Regions from separate parts of the Peribacillus sp. Bi134 genome, predicted to be linked through region 2. Evidence: riboswitches for the same ligand, from Rfam matches in the RefSeq annotation. Region 2 holds a riboswitch; each other region holds the start of a gene.
What was found. Region 2 has a riboswitch for S-adenosylmethionine ahead of LQ188_RS05810 (5-methyltetrahydropteroyltriglutamate--homocysteine S-methyltransferase). Riboswitches for the same ligand answer to the same signal wherever they lie in the genome.

Region 1: another riboswitch for S-adenosylmethionine. It lies ahead of LQ188_RS19720 (sugar ABC transporter substrate-binding protein); the one in region 2 lies ahead of LQ188_RS05810 (5-methyltetrahydropteroyltriglutamate--homocysteine S-methyltransferase).
Region 3: another riboswitch for S-adenosylmethionine. It lies ahead of mmuP (S-methylmethionine permease); the one in region 2 lies ahead of LQ188_RS05810 (5-methyltetrahydropteroyltriglutamate--homocysteine S-methyltransferase).
Region 4: another riboswitch for S-adenosylmethionine. It lies ahead of metK (methionine adenosyltransferase); the one in region 2 lies ahead of LQ188_RS05810 (5-methyltetrahydropteroyltriglutamate--homocysteine S-methyltransferase).

What each region holds. Positions count from the first base shown of each region.
Region 1 covers NZ_CAKKLN010000008.1:289,237-293,454, forward strand. The annotation lists gene LQ188_RS19715 (sugar ABC transporter ATP-binding protein) at 1-654, opposite strand, end outside; gene LQ188_RS19720 (sugar ABC transporter substrate-binding protein) at 712-1,824, opposite strand; SAM riboswitch class I at 1,940-2,045, opposite strand; gene LQ188_RS19725 (GTPase domain-containing protein) at 2,141-4,218, opposite strand, start outside.
Region 2 covers NZ_CAKKLN010000002.1:585,501-589,718, forward strand. The annotation lists gene LQ188_RS05800 (MFS transporter) at 1-396, opposite strand, end outside; gene LQ188_RS05805 (metalloregulator ArsR/SmtB family transcription factor) at 554-856, opposite strand; gene LQ188_RS05810 (5-methyltetrahydropteroyltriglutamate--homocysteine S-methyltransferase) at 1,066-2,169, opposite strand; SAM riboswitch class I at 2,253-2,354, opposite strand; gene LQ188_RS05815 (hypothetical protein) at 2,510-2,929, shown strand; gene LQ188_RS05820 (glycerol-3-phosphate responsive antiterminator) at 3,101-3,643, shown strand; gene LQ188_RS05825 (MIP/aquaporin family protein) at 3,870-4,218, shown strand, end outside.
Region 3 covers NZ_CAKKLN010000001.1:293,820-298,037, reverse strand. The annotation lists gene mmuM (homocysteine S-methyltransferase) at 1-236, opposite strand, end outside; gene mmuP (S-methylmethionine permease) at 233-1,621, opposite strand; SAM riboswitch class I at 1,705-1,807, opposite strand; gene LQ188_RS01450 (flavin reductase family protein) at 2,032-2,640, opposite strand; gene LQ188_RS01445 (alpha/beta hydrolase) at 2,658-3,266, opposite strand; gene LQ188_RS01440 (ring-cleaving dioxygenase) at 3,266-4,213, opposite strand.
Region 4 covers NZ_CAKKLN010000011.1:82,314-86,531, reverse strand. The annotation lists gene pckA (phosphoenolpyruvate carboxykinase (ATP)) at 1-1,416, opposite strand, end outside; SAM riboswitch class I at 1,834-1,995, shown strand; gene metK (methionine adenosyltransferase) at 2,159-3,352, shown strand; gene LQ188_RS23155 (gamma carbonic anhydrase family protein) at 3,758-4,218, opposite strand, start outside.

The DNA.
Region 1 (4,218 bases), on a different contig from region 2:
CATGATTGTAATTTCCTCACAGATTTCAAAAATTTCGGTCAGACGATGTGAAATGAAAATGATTCCCACGCCTTTTTGCTTTAATTCATTTACAATTCGAAAAAGTTCTGTCGTCTCCGTATGACTTAACGGAGCAGTTGGCTCGTCGAGAATCAGGAATTTGCATTCTGTCGAAACGGCTCTTGCTATCAGGACCATCTGTTTTTCAGCCAAGGTAAGGTCTCTTACCAGCTTTTTCGAAGGGACACGAATTTTCATATCTTCAAGAATAGAAGCCGCTTGGTTATGCAGCTCTTTCCATTGGACCATCTGTTTTTTTCCCATGTTTTGGACCATATCATTCAACATTACATTTTCCCCAACCGTTAAATAAGGGATGAGGGCGGTATCCACTTCCTGATAAACAATTTGAATGCCTTGTTCTTGAGCCGCTTTTGGCGAGCGGATATCCCTCTTCACCCCATCAATATAAATGTCACCTGAATAATGAACATGGGCTCCCGATAAAACTTTCATTAACGTCGATTTCCCTGCTCCGTTTGCACCGACCAATGCGTGGGCTGTCCCCGATTTTACGGAAAAATCAACATCACTCAGCGCCTTCACCCCCGGAAATTCAATCGAAATCTTCTTCATTTCTAGTTGCGTGCCCATGTCCATTCCCCCTTATTGAACAGACACTCCCTTCTACTTGAAAGAGAGTGTCTCTTTTTAATTTTTATAATGATCTTTCAAAACTTTCATCCAATCTTCTTCAAATTCCGTCGATACACCCCAGCCATCGACAATACCAGACAGATTTGCCATGTTCACTGCTTCTTTAGACGCTTGGATTTGCTTTTGTGAAATAAGTGAAGCCTCCAAGTCATAGGTTTGCGGCGTTTCTTCGCCCGCTAATTTTTTAGCCAATATCCTCATATTCACTGCACCGATCAACTTGGGATCTACTGCTGCCGTGTAGGACCATGAGCTATCAGCCGATTGGATTTCCTGGAGATCTGCATTCGAGACATCTATTCCATATATCTTCACTTCATCGCGGCCCGCCTCTTTAATCGCCCGGGCTGCACCGATAGCAAAGGCATCCCATGTTGCGAAAATGGCATCCAATTTACCTTTAGGGTATTTATTCAGCATTGCGGCTACAGCATTTTGTGTCTGAACCGATGTATCAGCAGATGCCACTCCGAATCTTTCGACTTCTTTGATCCCAGGATTTTCTTTTAATTTTTCCTGATAGACTGCATTTCTTCTTACCATTGGAGGAAAACCGTCCACCCAAAGGTATGCAATTGCCGCTTTACCTTTCTGTTCTTTTATCAGCTTATCAAAAGCCAGTGTTGCCAACTCTTCATCATCTTGTGAAGTTAATGTCACGCCTTCTATTTTAGATAGATCGCTTATTGAATCGAATGTGACAACGCTTTTACCTGCATCAACCAACTTTTGAACGTCATTCACAGTTGCTGCATCATCACCATGTGAAATGATATAGCCGTCATAATCTTCCTCCAAAGCCTGCGCTATCGCATCATGGAATTTAGCCGTATCACCATTGGCTGTGTACGTATCCACTTGAAACCCCAGTGCTTCTCCTTCTTCCTTCGCCCCTGCCAGGTATTGGGCCGTATGATCATCACCGCCAATTTTACGGATCACTTTGATTCTGGCTCCATCTCCATCAGCGAATCTTTCCGGAACATTTTCAAATGATACTTTTTCTTCTTTCTTCGACTCTGTGGAACTCTGACCTGTAGAGCACCCCGTTAAAAGCAAAGCCGAAGCGATGGCTGAAATGAATATACCTTTAATAGACCTTTTCATCTTGTTTCCCTCCATTTTTTCTTATTAGTCTCATCAGTTAAGTTGGTGTAAATCCCAAAATAAAAACCTCTCTAATATAGAGAGGTTTAATCGGCTGTTTTGCAGACTTGTCCCTCTCTTATCTGTCAAAACATTTCTGTTTTGCAGGATTTAGCACCAATTCCTAATGGAACGGTTGCTGGGCATCTTAGGGCCAGTCCCTCCGCCACTCTTGATAAGAGATATATCGTGTTACGTTTTCGTAATTATCACTTTATAGGGATATAGTCGTAAAGTCAATAGATTTTTGAATATTTGAAATGTTCCCCGTTATTTTTTATTTTCTTTGAAGCTGGGCTAGACGCTTTTTCTCAATCTTTTCAAGCCGCTCCAACTGCCTTAATTTCACTTCGAACAAAGTGATAGGGTCACGGTAAACTTCCGGATTTTGTTTCATATGCTCCAATGCAGCCTGGTAGTCTTTTATTTCAGTCTGCGTTTGCTCTATCGTTTTTTGAAGTAATGCAAATGAACCGCGATAGAAAAGGGAGATGTCACGATCCAAAGATTTTTCAAACAATCCAAATTGGGTAAGGAAACGCTCCGTGATCATTTCCGCAACATCCAGGTAATCTTCACTTTCCAGGTATTTCTTATAACGATTGTACATATTGGCTTTATTTTGCGGTATCGCCCCAAACAGCTTCCCTGCCCCTTTAAGCAGTAATTGAGATGGAGTCCTGCGCAAAAGGATATTAACGTTTTCGATGCGGATACTGCTTGTCATCCGGTCGGCATCACGGCGCCAGTCATCCAATACTCTGAAGTCACCTGCCAGTGTAATCCGTTCTTCTTTGTATAATTCATTGAATCCGGCACTCATCTCATCCATGAACTGCTGGCTTTGTGAGAACTCCATTTGGGAACTGGCAATCCAGTCTTGAAGAGAACGGTAATATTGAGGCATGATCTTGTCAGAAATGAAGTTTTGAATCCGCTCATTCATTTCCTGGTTTAACTGTACATGGACCTGACTGAAATCACTGCTTTCCGTTAACGATTTAGAGCAATCCCTCAGTAATTCAGGAATTTTTGAATAAAGCTGACTTTTCACTTCGTCCTTAAGCGAACGATACGACCTTATGATATTTTCACTTTTTTCTTTTTCCAGATCAGCCAGTTGATTGACCGCTCCATTCAGTTTGACTTCCATCTGCTCATTCCAAGAGATGGAATGCTCGCATTTCCGCTCATTGGCTGCCCGTTTTTCTAATAGATAAGATAAAGTTTTACGAATGAATGCCAGGATTTTTTCAGATCTTCTTTCCTTCCAATTATCATCTTGATAATTCGATTGAAGGAAGGCTGAAAGGTCCTTCAATTGCTGCCTGCTGTCATAATGTTTGGAGAAAGCGAACACTTTCGCATTCGGGAAATATGCATTCACTTTATCCCATGTTTCGTCTTCCATCCGGACTGCGACCTGATCACTGTATATCGTATCCATTTTATTTAATAGGAAATGGATCGGCAGTTTCGGAGCCATCATTTGAATTTCCAATAACAGATCCCTTTCGCTGCCGGTGAAAGGAGCCCGGGCGTCAAGAACGAACATCAGGCCATCACTGCCATGTAAATAGCCTTGGAAATCGGATTCCACGCTTTGTTCCCCATTGAACCCCGGTGTATCCAATAACCGCAGATGATTATTTCTTAGGTAGTCACTGATGATTGTCACATCGACAATAGTCCCGCGCTGACGGCGTGTTTCATCCAAATCAGTTAGCTCCTCGACAACTTTGCTATCTGTATCGGTAATTTCAAGGATTTCCAAATCATCCCCATCTTTGACACTGACTAGGGAAGAATGGTCCTCAGCAGCAATGCTCTCGCCAACGATTGACTGAATAAAGGATGTCTTGCCATTTCCTGTACTTCCTGCAAGAAGGAGATTGAAATTCCTGGTATCCTTAAGCCCCTCCACCATCCATTTAAGCTTATTGCCAACCCTTAAATCATTATCTTCAGCCCACTGGATAATGGAATTGAACAGTTTCTCTCCCGCTTCCAGTCCGCCTCCCAATTTAGGCGATTTCGAAAGCAGGCTCTCTGCATCCTGAATGACCAGCGCATTGACCGTATCCGGGAAGATTTCATTCCAGGACAACGTGGACGCCGCCGCAAACAGCGAAAGCTCCCCGTCTGCGATTTTGAGCCAGTTTTCCAGCAACCTTGGCACGACAGGACTTAATTCTTTGATTAGATGCGTTCCTTCTAACAGACCTGCATATGCATCCCTGTAATAGACGGAAAGCTCATCCCATACATCCGCATGGTTCAATTCGATGGTATCTATCAAATTATTAATCACTCTTAACCATTCGAAATAAGAATCCGTATATTTATAATTTTTCC
Region 2 (4,218 bases):
CGCAATAGAACTTGCTTTTTTATCTGGCGGAGCAAGCTTAGCGGCAATATTCAGAGCGGTGACTACAACCAATCCTGCACCAAGTGCCATGATTATGCGTGCAAATAGAAACGGTCCAAAGCCTGGTAATAGAAAGGCAAGCAGGTTGGACACTATGAATAGTCCAAGGGAATACAACATTAATTTTCGTCTGTCTAAACTTGCTGTCAAAGCCATTAGAATGGGTGTACCGATTGCGTAGACAAGGGAGAAAATTGTAATGAGCTGTCCTGCGGCAGCAAGGGTAACTCCAAGAGAATCCGCAATCTTATCCAAAATTCCGGATATGATGAATTCGGATGTTCCTACTAAAAAACTGATTATCGCCAACATGTAAATTTTCCATGTATTAAGCAAAATAGATTCACTCCTCATTAATGATTATCAATTTTATATAAAGATATATCGGAATATGTTAATATGTATGGATAAAAAAATAAACATATCGCGAAATGTCGAACTGTTAGGGGGGGGAAATGAACCCAACCCTCTAAGGTACGGATCAGGTTCATTTTCATACTTCTTCTTTCAAGAAATCAGTAATTTTTGAGATTGCATCTTCATCTCGTTTGTAATACGTAAACTTTCCTATCCGCTCCGTTTTAATCAATCCTGCTCTAAGAAGCATCGAGAGGTATTGAGAGGCCGTGGACTGGGTCATGTTTAATTTTTCCGTAATCTGACTTACGCAAACGCCGGTTTCCTTCATGTCTATTCCCTCATGAGGGGTGAAGTGGAGTTCAGGCGCCTTGAGCCATTGTAAGATTTGCAACCTGGATTCATTGGATAATGCTTTAAATATCTCGATTGTTTTCATACATTTCATTATATCGAGAATTATCGATATGTCAAATGATTTTAACATTAATCGTTAATTTCATAAATCAAAACTTGATACCGTTATTCAAAAGAGCCATTAAAGGAATGGAAATGTATTATTGCAAGGACCTAATCGGCTCCCTAATAAGTGCTGCCGATTAGGTTATTCGAATCCTGTAAATCAGTATTAAAGTTTCCGCAAAAAAATCATTCCCACACTTCTTTTGCTACATCAACGACGAATTTCAGCTTTTCCCATTGCTGTTCTTCGGTTAGCTTGTTGCCGTGATGGGTGGAGGCGAAGCCGCATTGAGGGCTTAAGCATAATTGTTCGAGAGCAACGAAGTGCGAGGCTTCTTTAATGCGTGCCTTAACAGCTTCCTTGTCTTCGATTTCCCCATTTTTTGAAGTGACGACCCCCAGTACAACCTGTGCACCGCCATTTGGAATGTATTCCAATGGTTTGAAATCCCCTGAGCGTTGATCATCATATTCCAAGAAGAATCCATCCACTTTTTCTTTTGCCAATAAAGTGGGAGCGATACGGGCATAGCTTCCTTCAAACGCCCAAGTCGACTGATAGTTTCCGCGACATAGGTGGGTAGTGACGACAAGGTCTTCTGGTTTGCCTTCCAATGCTCCATTAATGACACGAAGTGCAAGATCAATTAACTGTTCCCTCGTATATTTTCCATCTTTGAACTGGAAATCTGGAGCTGAAAGTCTGGCAATATATACATCATCCAATTGAAGATAACGCACACCTGCTTCATAAAAGGCTTTCAAAGCATGCTGATAGGCTTTGATGATATCATTTGCATAGTCTTCGATATCAGGGTAGATGTCTTCATTATGAATACCTGCAGCAAATAATTGATTCGGACTGGGAATCGTTTGCTTGGCAACGGCACGTCCGTTCACGATTTTGTTCAATTCAATGAAATCACGAATGAAGGGATGTTCAGGATTGAATGAAACCTTCCCGGTATTGCGAACGTTATATCTCTCTGTTTCCACACCATCGAATGTGAGACCTTTTTCAGTCACATATCCCTCGATGCCATTTAAATGTTCGAGGAAGTCAAAGTGCCACCATGTTCGTCTGAACTCGCCGTCCGTAACAGCCTCTAATCCAACTTCAATTTGTTTATCGACAATCCGTTTGATTTCTTCGGTTTCAATTTCACGAAGGCGCTCTGCTGAAAGGGTACCCTCCCTAAATTGCTTTCTGGCAATATGTAAACGTTCCGGTCTTAATAAACTTCCGACGTGATCGGCCCTGAATGGTGCTTTCGTTAATGTGATTGACATGTTGCATTCCTTCTTTCCTTTTAAAAATAAAAAACCTCTTCTTAAAAAATAAGAAGAGGTGTTGGCAACAAAGCTATATACTCTTCTTATCTTCAAGTTTTTACACTTCTGGAATTAGCACAGTACATGAATAGTCTGTTGCTGAGGCATCAAAGGGCCAGTCCCTCCACCTCTCTGGATAAGAGTTGTCTATTAAATTAATTATGACTATACAGGTAGTTTTTACAAAGGTCAAGAGCTGGAGGTTGAATATTTAGAATATACCGTTTATTAATCGGACTGAAATGTTAACGGCATCAGGGAATCCGGCATAAGCTTTGAGTGGGGAGGGAATGCAAGGATGAGTCCATTCAAAAGTGGCATACCGATAACGGTAACTGAAGCCATGGTAGAGAGAATCATAAAAATGAAATCATCTGGTCAGGATATTAAAGTCGAGATTACGCCGAAGCATATTGTGCTTTCCGGAACGATGGAAGTGAAAAAAATGATGTTTAAGAAAAACGTAGCTTTCCGGATTACATTAAAACCGGTTCATGTGGAAAAAAGAACGATTTCATTTGAATTAGTGGAAATGGAACCAGTTGACAGGAATTTCATCAACCAAAGGATATTTAACAGACCGCCATTTTTTGAATTTGAAAAAAGAACGATCAAAATGAATGTTAATGCTTGGAACATCGTGAGAAAAATTCCGGTGGGCACAATTAAATCGTATGAACTTGTCGAAGGTGCATTGATAATGAAACTTTCTTTATGAGTTAAGGGATATTTTACATACAACCTTATCCGCAATCTATAAAGGGAGTGCCAGGTATGTTAGTGTTATTGTGAGATTGTCATGAAAAAAATGTGATTGATAAATCAAGCTCTTTAAAATATACTAAATAACTTGAAGTTTTGAGTTCTTCTGGGAATGAGGAGGATAATGATGGATCAAAAGATTTTGCCTGCTTCAGCAAGCATGAAGGATTTTGAAAGATTTCTAGAAAGTTCCTATGAAATAGGTGTGTTTCTTGATTTGCATATATCACAATTGAAAAATGTAAGTATGATGGCAAAACAACATAATAAGAAAATGATTTATCATGTCGATTTGATCCATGGCATAAGAAGTGATGAGTACGCGACAGAATTCATTTGTCAGGAATATAATCCCTATGGGCTGATTTCGACTAAATCAAGCGTTATATTGAAGGCGAAGCAAAAGGGGGTCATTGCCATCCAGCGAATCTTTTTAATAGACTCACATGCGCTTGAGAAAAGTTATAAGCTGGTGCAGAAAACCAAGCCGGATTATATCGAAGTATTGCCGGGCGCCATGCCATGGATGATAAAAGAAGTGAAGGAACGATTGCAGACACCGATTTTTGCAGGCGGCCTCATACGTACTTCGGATGAAGTCCTGAATGCCCTTGATGCTGGAGCTTCGTCGATCACCACATCCAAAACTGAATTATGGGATATCGTCTAATAGGGGAAAATTGAAAAAAATTACAGAAAAATAGATTAATTTTTCACAAAATATTGACAGCGTTTTCATAACCTAGTATATTTTACAGTACAAGTTAATATATGTGACGGAGACTAGGAGATTCACAACAGATCTATTCATAATTTATTTATGAAGATAGTTCTGCTGTGGATCTCCTTTTATTTGTTGGCAAGGTTTAATAATTTAACAGGGGAGGGGTTTTATCATGACTCCATTTTGGGGAGAAGTGTTAGGCACGATGATATTAGTTGTATTCGGAGCAGGTATTGGGGCTGGTTCATCCTTAAAGGGTTCCTATGCAAAGGATGCCGGCTGGATCGTTATCACGATTGCGTGGGGATTGGCGGTTACCATGGGTGTTTTTGCAGTGGGTTCCATAAGCGGGGCGCATTTAAACCCGGCGGTCACAGTAGGTTTTGCCATTATTGGAGAATTTCCATGGAGTGATGTGCCCGGTTACATCGTTGCCCAGATGATTGGCGCGATACTCGGCGCGACTCTAGTATTCCTGCACTATTTGCCACACTGGAAAGCTACGGATGATCCAGGAGCGA
Region 3 (4,218 bases), on a different contig from region 2:
AAACCTTCAACAGTGGCTTGGTAGCTAGCCGTAATCGCACAATCCGCTCCAGCACGAAAATAGTCAGAATGCACTTGATAAATCACTTCTGGATTTTCAAGTAATACACGTGCAGACCAGAGCGGGTCGTCCAAATCACATCCATGCCTCTCTAGCTCTGTAGCTAAAGCTCCGTCTAAAATCATGACTGAATGATCTCGTAAAATAGCGTCAATTGGGTTAGTTTTAATGTTCATGATTTACTCCTCTTTTCTTTATGGTTTTGTGTCAGATAATAACTTCCATAGCAAATCAAAATAAATGGAATGCCACAATATAGTGCAATTCGTTGTGTAGGATCAAATGCAATTCCTATGCAAGAAGCTAGGCATAGCATAAAAGAAACGATTGGTACGAGTGGATATAATGGCGTTCGATAAGCTAAGTCATTTACTGAATTTCCTTCGTTTATATATCGTCTGCGAAATAGAAATTGCGACATGCTAATACTCATCCAAACTACAACAACGGCTAGTCCAGAAATGGATACAAGCACTATGTAAACAGTATCCGGTGCAATAATACTCGAAAACAGGGCTAAGCAGCCGCCCAACATACTGAAAAGGACTGCATTTATCGGAACTCCCCGTTTTGTCAATTTTGCAAATATTGGTGATATAGTTTCCTTATCTGCAAGTGACCAAAGCATTCTGGATGCCGCATACAGTCCTGAGTTTGCAGCAGACAAAATGGCAGTTAATATAACAAAGTTCATAATATCCGCTGCATATGGCACACCAATCCGTTCAAGAACTGCCACAAAGGGGCTTTCTAATACGCTTGCATCCGAAATAGGCAATAATGCGGATAATACAACGATGGTTCCTACAAAAAAGATAATCAATCTCCATAATGTCATACGGATTGCCTTTGGTATCGTTTTTTCTGGATTCACAGTTTCTCCAGCTGCAATTCCAATTAATTCAGTTCCAGAGAATGCGAAATTCACCGCAAGCATCGTCATTATAATGGCAAAAGCACCATTCGGAAATAAACCTTCACTTGTAAAATTGGAGAATAACGGAGCGGATTGTGAATGAATTATTGGAATGAAACCTAGCATTACCGCTGCTCCCAAAATAATGAAAATCACAATGGCAAATACCTTTATAGACGCAAACCAGAATTCGGATTCAGCGAAAAATTTAACGGTCCACGCATTTAATGCCAAAACCAATATGGCAAATAGTGCACTCCATATCCAGACATTGATTGATGGAAACCATCTCTGCATCAACAATCCTGCAGCCGTGAATTCCGAACCAAGTGCAACTGTCCAAGTTAGCCAATACAACCAGGCTACTGTATACCCTGTCCCAGGACCTATGTATTTAGCTGAGTAGCTATGAAACGCACCTGTCTCGGGCATATGTACTGCCAGTTCCCCTAGACATAGCATGACTAGATAAACCACTAATGCCCCAATCAGATACGAAAGGATGGTGCCAAACGGGCCTGCCTGTTGAATCGTATAACCCGAACTTAAGAATAAACCTGTTCCAATCACCCCGCCAAGCGATAGCATTATTATATGCCGTGCCTGCATTTTCCTTTGAAAATCATGCTTCCTTTTGTTCTCCATTCTTACTCTCCTTTATCTTGCATCCAGAAAAAACGAAAACGCACTCTAAAAAAGAGTGCGTTACTGACAAATAAACACGTACGGTCTTATCTATCAAGGTTTCACCCCCTGGAATTAGCACAGTGTCATTGCAGACCTGTTGCTGAGGTTTCATAGGGCCAGTCCCTCCACCTCTCTGGATAAGAAATTATTTTTTTATAACTTTATCAATCTATGAAAAAATTGTCAAGTTTTGTTTCGGTTTGTAAAGGCTTCCTTTAAAATCCAAACGATCAACGCACCTTTGGCATAGATATGAACTTGTTTTTGGAACAGTCGCTTACATTATAGAATTGTAAATAATGCTAACCGGGAATAATTTTTAAAAAATGACGACACCTTAAAAGATGACGCCATTTTTCTTATATTCCTTAAGGTCTTTCAATTTCAAATAATTCTCCTAGTTTTGTATAAGTATGACCCGCTAATCTTGCTACTGGTTTTAGCCCATTCTGGTCAATTCGGCCATTATGGTAAATCTCCTGCTCTATATGATAGCAGACTATTTTCCCTATCAATAAATCACAACCAGGTTTATTCTTGGAACCTGCCAAAGGTATCGCATGCTCCAATGTGCATTCAAAGCGTACCTTCGCTTCTTGCAATCCTGGTACCGACACCTTATCACTAACAGCCTGAGTGAAATTGGTAAGACCCAATTCACTTTCGTCAGACGGGAGTTCCTCGGCCGTTCGATTTGCATCAGCAACATTGTCTTCATCAGTGATATGAACAACGAATTCACCTGTTTGAATTGCATTTCGGGCCGTGTCCTTCAAAACTCCTTCTTTCCGTTGAACAGAAATGGAAATCATCGGAGGATTGGAACTGACTATGTTAAAAAAACTGAACGGCGCTATATTGATTGTACCGGTTTCGGATTGTGTCGTGACCAGGGCTATTGGTCTCGGTATGATGCTTCCAGTCAAAAACTTATAATTTTCCCGTTCTGTAAGACTTTCAGGATTTACTGAAATCATCTTCATCCCTCTCATTCTTATAAAAAGTTCTTTTGAAACCATGAACTTGCTGCATCAACCTCTGAACGTGTTAACTGATGACCGTAATTTTCCCAGTGAACGTCCACCGCAGCACCCGCTTGCAGTAAAATCCGATTAAGTTCATCAGTTTCTGCTGCGGGGCAAATCGGATCGTTTTTACCTGCAGCAATGAATACAGGTATATCCGATAGGGACGGCAAAGCAATCCCGCGTCTAGGCACCATTGGATGATGAAGAATCGCTCCTTTTAATGCCCCTTCGAAATGGAACATCAAACTTGCTGCTATGTTTGCACCATTAGAATAACCTAATGCCACCACTCTGTCACGATCGAAGTCATATTGTCCGGACGCTGATTCCAAGAAGTCATAAAGCTCCTTCGTACGGAAAATCAAATCTTCTTCATCAAAAACTCCTTCAGCCAGCCGGCGGAAATAACGGGGCATTCCGTTTTCAAGTACATTTCCCCGTACGCTGAGTACGGATGATCCCGGTGAAACCATCTCCGATAATGGCAAAAGATCCGTTTCCGTTCCTCCAGTGCCATGTAAAAGCAAAAGCAACGGTGCATCTGGATTACTTCCTTTTTGAAAAATATGCTTCATCATTTATCCTCCTCTAGTACCCTCGGCACTGCCGGCAGTAACGTTTTCTCCATAATTTCCCTTTTTTCTTCAAGCCAAGGCGGCAGCATTAATTTACTACCCATCGTTTCCTTCGTTTCATCATGAGCAAAGCCAGGTGGATCTGTGGCAACTTCAAAGAGTATGCCTCCATCTTCCCTGAAATAAATGGCATCGAAGTATTGGCGGTCTTTAAAGGGTGTCACGCCATAGCCATGGTTTGCGATATGTTCCCTCCATTCTTTATGATCTTCATTATCGCTTGCACGCCATGCAAGATGATGAACAGTTCCCACTCCGATTTTCCCATTTGGCAAAACCGTTTTTTTAACATCTATCAAATTTCCGATGTCCGATGTTGATTTGAAGCGAATGAAATCGCCCTCTTCCCCCATCTTTTGCAAACCCATCACTTCCTCTAAAAGTTCCATCGTTTTGATCGGTTTAGACGTCAATAATACAGCACCGCCGAATCCCTTGATTGCCTTATCAGCTGGTACACCGCCGAATGACCACTCGCTATTTTTACCTTCTTTACGCTCAACCAGTTCAAGTTGCAATCCATGTGGGTCCTGAAATCCCAGATAATCCTCGCCGAAGCGTGAGATCTTTTCAAAGTCAATATTAAATTTACCCAAGCGCGTTTCCCAGAAGCCCAATGAACCTTCCGGAATGGCATATGTTGTTATCCCCACTTGTCCGGAGCCAATTGTCCCTCGGTATGCCCCAGGCCAAGGAAAGAAAGTGATGATAGTGCCCGGTGAACCTGATTCATCTCCGAAATATAAATGATAGGTGCCTGGATCATCAAAATTAACGGTTTTCTTCACCATACGCATTCCCAGCACTCCAGCATAAAAATCCACATTCTCTTGAGGATTGCCTACAATTGCGGTTATATGATGTATTCCTGCATTTTGCTTTTGCATGCCGA
Region 4 (4,218 bases), on a different contig from region 2:
CGGGATATCCAAGCCGAAGATATCATCTTTGATCGTTTCGATGTTCGCTAATTCACCTTCAAGTGCCGCTTGTACCATTGCACGAGTGTAAGCAAGTTTCATACGGCTTCCAGTTCCGTATGCTCCGCCAGTCCATCCAGTGTTGACAAGGTATACCTTTGCATTGTGCTCGTCAATTTTATCACCAAGCATCTCAGCATAGCGTTGAGCTGGAAGAGGTAAGAATGGAGATCCGAAGCAAGTGGAGAATGTAGCTTCCGGTGAAGTTACGCCTCTTTCAGTACCAGCCAATTTACTAGTGTATCCGCTTAGGAAGTGGAACATTGCCTGTTCTTTGGAAAGCTTGCTGATTGGAGGCAGAACGCCTGAAGCATCAGCTGTTAAGAAAATGATTGTATTTGGATGTCCTGCAATACTTGGGTTCACGATGTTATCGATCGCTTGCATTTGGTAAGCAGCACGAGTGTTTTCAGTCAATGAACTGTCATCATAGTTCGCTTCACGTGTATCCGGATCAACAACAACATTTTCCAATACGGCACCGAAACGGATTGCATCGAAAATTTGTGGTTCTTTTTCACGTGAAAGATTGATCGTTTTCGCATAGCAGCCGCCTTCGATGTTGAATACGCCATTAGAAGACCAGCCGTGCTCGTCATCGCCAATCAGTTTACGGCTAGTGTCTGCTGATAAAGTTGTTTTGCCTGTACCGGACAGACCGAAGAATAAAGCGACGTCCCCTTCACGTCCTACGTTAGCAGAGCAATGCATTGGAAGGATTCCAGCCTCTGGAAGTAAGTAGTTCATGATCGAGAAGATCGATTTTTTCATTTCTCCTGCATATTCCGTTCCGCCGATCAGGATGGTACGGCGTTCAAATGAAACGATGATGAAAGTTTCGGAAGTGGTTCCGTCCACTTCTGGGTCTGCTTTGAAGTTAGGTGCAGAAAGGATTGTGAATTCAGCTTCGTGACCTCTTAGTTCCTCTTCATTTGGACGGATGAACAAAGTATGGGCGAAAAGGTTATGCCAAGCATATTCATTAACAACACGGATTGGAAGACGAGATGATTCGTCTGCACCAGCGAAACCTTTAAAAACAAAAATCTCTTCTTTTGCTTTTAGGTAGTCAACTACTTTATTATATAGTTTATTGAACACATCTTCGGAAATTGGCTGGTTCACTGAACCCCAATCGATTTTATCTTTAACGGATGCTTCTTCCACGATAAATTTATCTTTAGGTGAACGACCAGTATATTTGCCAGTTTCAGCTTTTACTGCGCCGGTTGATGTTAAAACGCCTTCATTTCTGCTTAATACTTTTTCGACCAATTGAGGAACTGAAAGTTGAGTTTGCACATTGTTTCCTGTTAATAACTGGTGTAACTCATTAGAAACATCTACAGAATTCATATATGAGGTACCTTCCTTTGTTTAAGTTTTTAGATTACAATTAGTATAACACATTCATTTAAATAGTCTATACTATTTCTTCTAATTTGTGATTATTTTCAGCTGGCCGCGTTAATCATTTTATTCCGGCAGGAACCGAGTCAGGATTATCACATATACTTTAATGAAGTCAATTTTATTTTAATAGGAAGTAAGTAAGCAATATATTTCCAATGGTGAAGTCGTTTTTCGTATGCTTAATACTTATTATTAATGGCAATTTCCAACATTTCTATTCGTATTTTGCATTGTAAACCCTTCTAAGACGCTGTATCAACACTTTTTTCAAAAGAAAGCCATACTGGGCGGAAATGTTCTTTTTAGAAAAGCATTGACAAATTCCAACTAGATACGATAATATCTTAAATTGTACGGATTCTCTTATCCCGAGTTGGTGGAGGGACAGGCCCTTTGAAACCCAGCAACCTGCCATATTGAACTTGACTCCAAGATCGATCGCCGAAAATAAAGCGAAGATCTTCAAGGAATAGTGGTGATGGTGCTAACCTGAGCAAGGTAAAAACCCTTGAACGATAAGAGTGAAAGGATAGAAGACAGAATTTTAAACCTTTCCTCATTTGCCAGGGAAGGTTTTTGTGTTTTTCATAAGTAATTCTGTGTCTATAGTTGAAACTAATGAGGGAAACGAGTTCCGTAAAAATCAGGCTTATGCCTACAACATACTAACTTCCAAGGAGGAAATATGATGTCAAAGAAACGTCTATTTACTTCTGAATCTGTTACAGAGGGCCATCCGGACAAAATTTGTGATCAGATTTCAGATTCCATTTTAGATGCTATCCTAGCTAAGGATGCAAATGCACGTGTTGCGTGTGAAACTAGTGTAACAACAGGCCTTGTACTTGTTGCTGGTGAAATTACAACGTCCGCTTACGTGGATATTCCGCGTATCGTTCGTGATACGATTAAAGGAATTGGCTACACACGTGCGAAATACGGTTTCGATGCTGAAACTTGTGCAGTGTTGAGTTCCATTGATGAGCAGTCTGCCGATATCGCAGCTGGAGTCGATAAAGCATTGGAAGCTCGTGAAGGAAACATGTCAGAGGAAGAAATCGATGCAATCGGTGCAGGGGACCAAGGTCTTATGTTCGGATTTGCTTGTAATGAAACAGAAGAGCTTATGCCGCTTCCGATTTCATTGGCGCATAAACTTTCATTCCGCCTGGCTCAAGTTCGTAAAGATGAAACTCTTGCTTACTTACGCCCTGATGGTAAAACACAGGTAACTGTGGAATATGATGAGAATAACCGTCCTGTACGTGTAGATACGATCGTTATCTCTACACAGCATGATGCTGAAATTACGCTTGAACAAATTCAAGCCGATCTAAAAGAACATGTGATCAAAGCGGTCGTTCCAGCTGAATTGATCGATGCTAAAACTAAATACTTCATCAACCCGACTGGCCGTTTCGTAATTGGCGGACCTCAAGGGGATGCGGGTCTTACTGGACGTAAAATCATCGTTGATACTTACGGCGGATACGCTCGTCACGGCGGCGGTGCATTCTCTGGTAAGGATGCTACTAAAGTTGACCGTTCTGCTGCATACGCTGCTCGTTATGTTGCGAAAAACATCGTGGCAGCCGGCCTTGCCGACAAAGCGGAAGTTCAATTGGCATACGCAATCGGTGTGGCAGAGCCTGTATCGATTTCAATTGATACGTTCGGAACTGGTACAGTTAGCGAAGAAGTCCTTGTTGACCTAGTTCGTGCTAACTTCGACCTTCGTCCAGCTGGCATCATCAAAATGCTTGACCTTCGTCGCCCGATCTACAAACAAACAGCTGCTTACGGACACTTTGGCCGTACAGATGTCGATCTTCCATGGGAACGCACGGACAAAGCAGAAACATTAAAAGCACAAGCGTAAATCATATAAAAAAGGTGTCCCGCAATTTGCGGGACACCTTTTTTTTGTGGATTAATTTTGCCGTCAGCGGGAATAATTCAAGAAATCCCAAAGAAATATAAAATACGTGCAAAACTCGTGAGTTAAAGTCGTTTACAAGTTTGTTTGGGTCATCAAATCGTGAGGTTGAAGCGTTACTCTAGAGTTTGTAGCAAGTACTCGAGAGTTTAGAGCGTATACTCGAGAGTTTAGAGCGTATACTCGAGAGTTTAGAGCGTATACTCGAGAGTTTAGAGCGTATACTCATGAGTTTAGAGCATATACTCATGAATTTAGAGCGTATACTCGTGAGTTTGGAGTAAATACTCGTGAATTTGTAGCAAATACTCGTGAGTTTGAGTACAATACTCGTAACTTTCAGTCAATTCACTTTATGCGTTCCGCCGTTTTATAGTATTGTCCTTTTTCGGCATATTCGCGAACGATGCGTTCCATATCCTGGCGATCTTCTTCGTTGATTTCGCGAATGACTTTAGCTGGCCGTCCGAATGCCAGCATGTTCGGTGGAATGACTTTACCTTGTGGAACGAGGCTGCCGGCACCGATGAAGGCTCCTTCGCCGATTTCAGCTTCATCAAGTATAATCGATCCCATGCCGATCAGAGCTCCTTTACGGATTTTACAGCTATGTAAAATGACCTGATGGCCAATGGTTACTTCATCCTCGATGATCAATGGATTATTTGGGCTTTGGTGCAGGACGCTGTTATCCTGTATACTGACTTTTTTCCCGATGATGGTTGGGGATACATCACCGCGAATGACGGAATTGAACCAAATTGATGTTTCGTCGCCAATTTTGACATCACCTGTCACGACAGCATTCT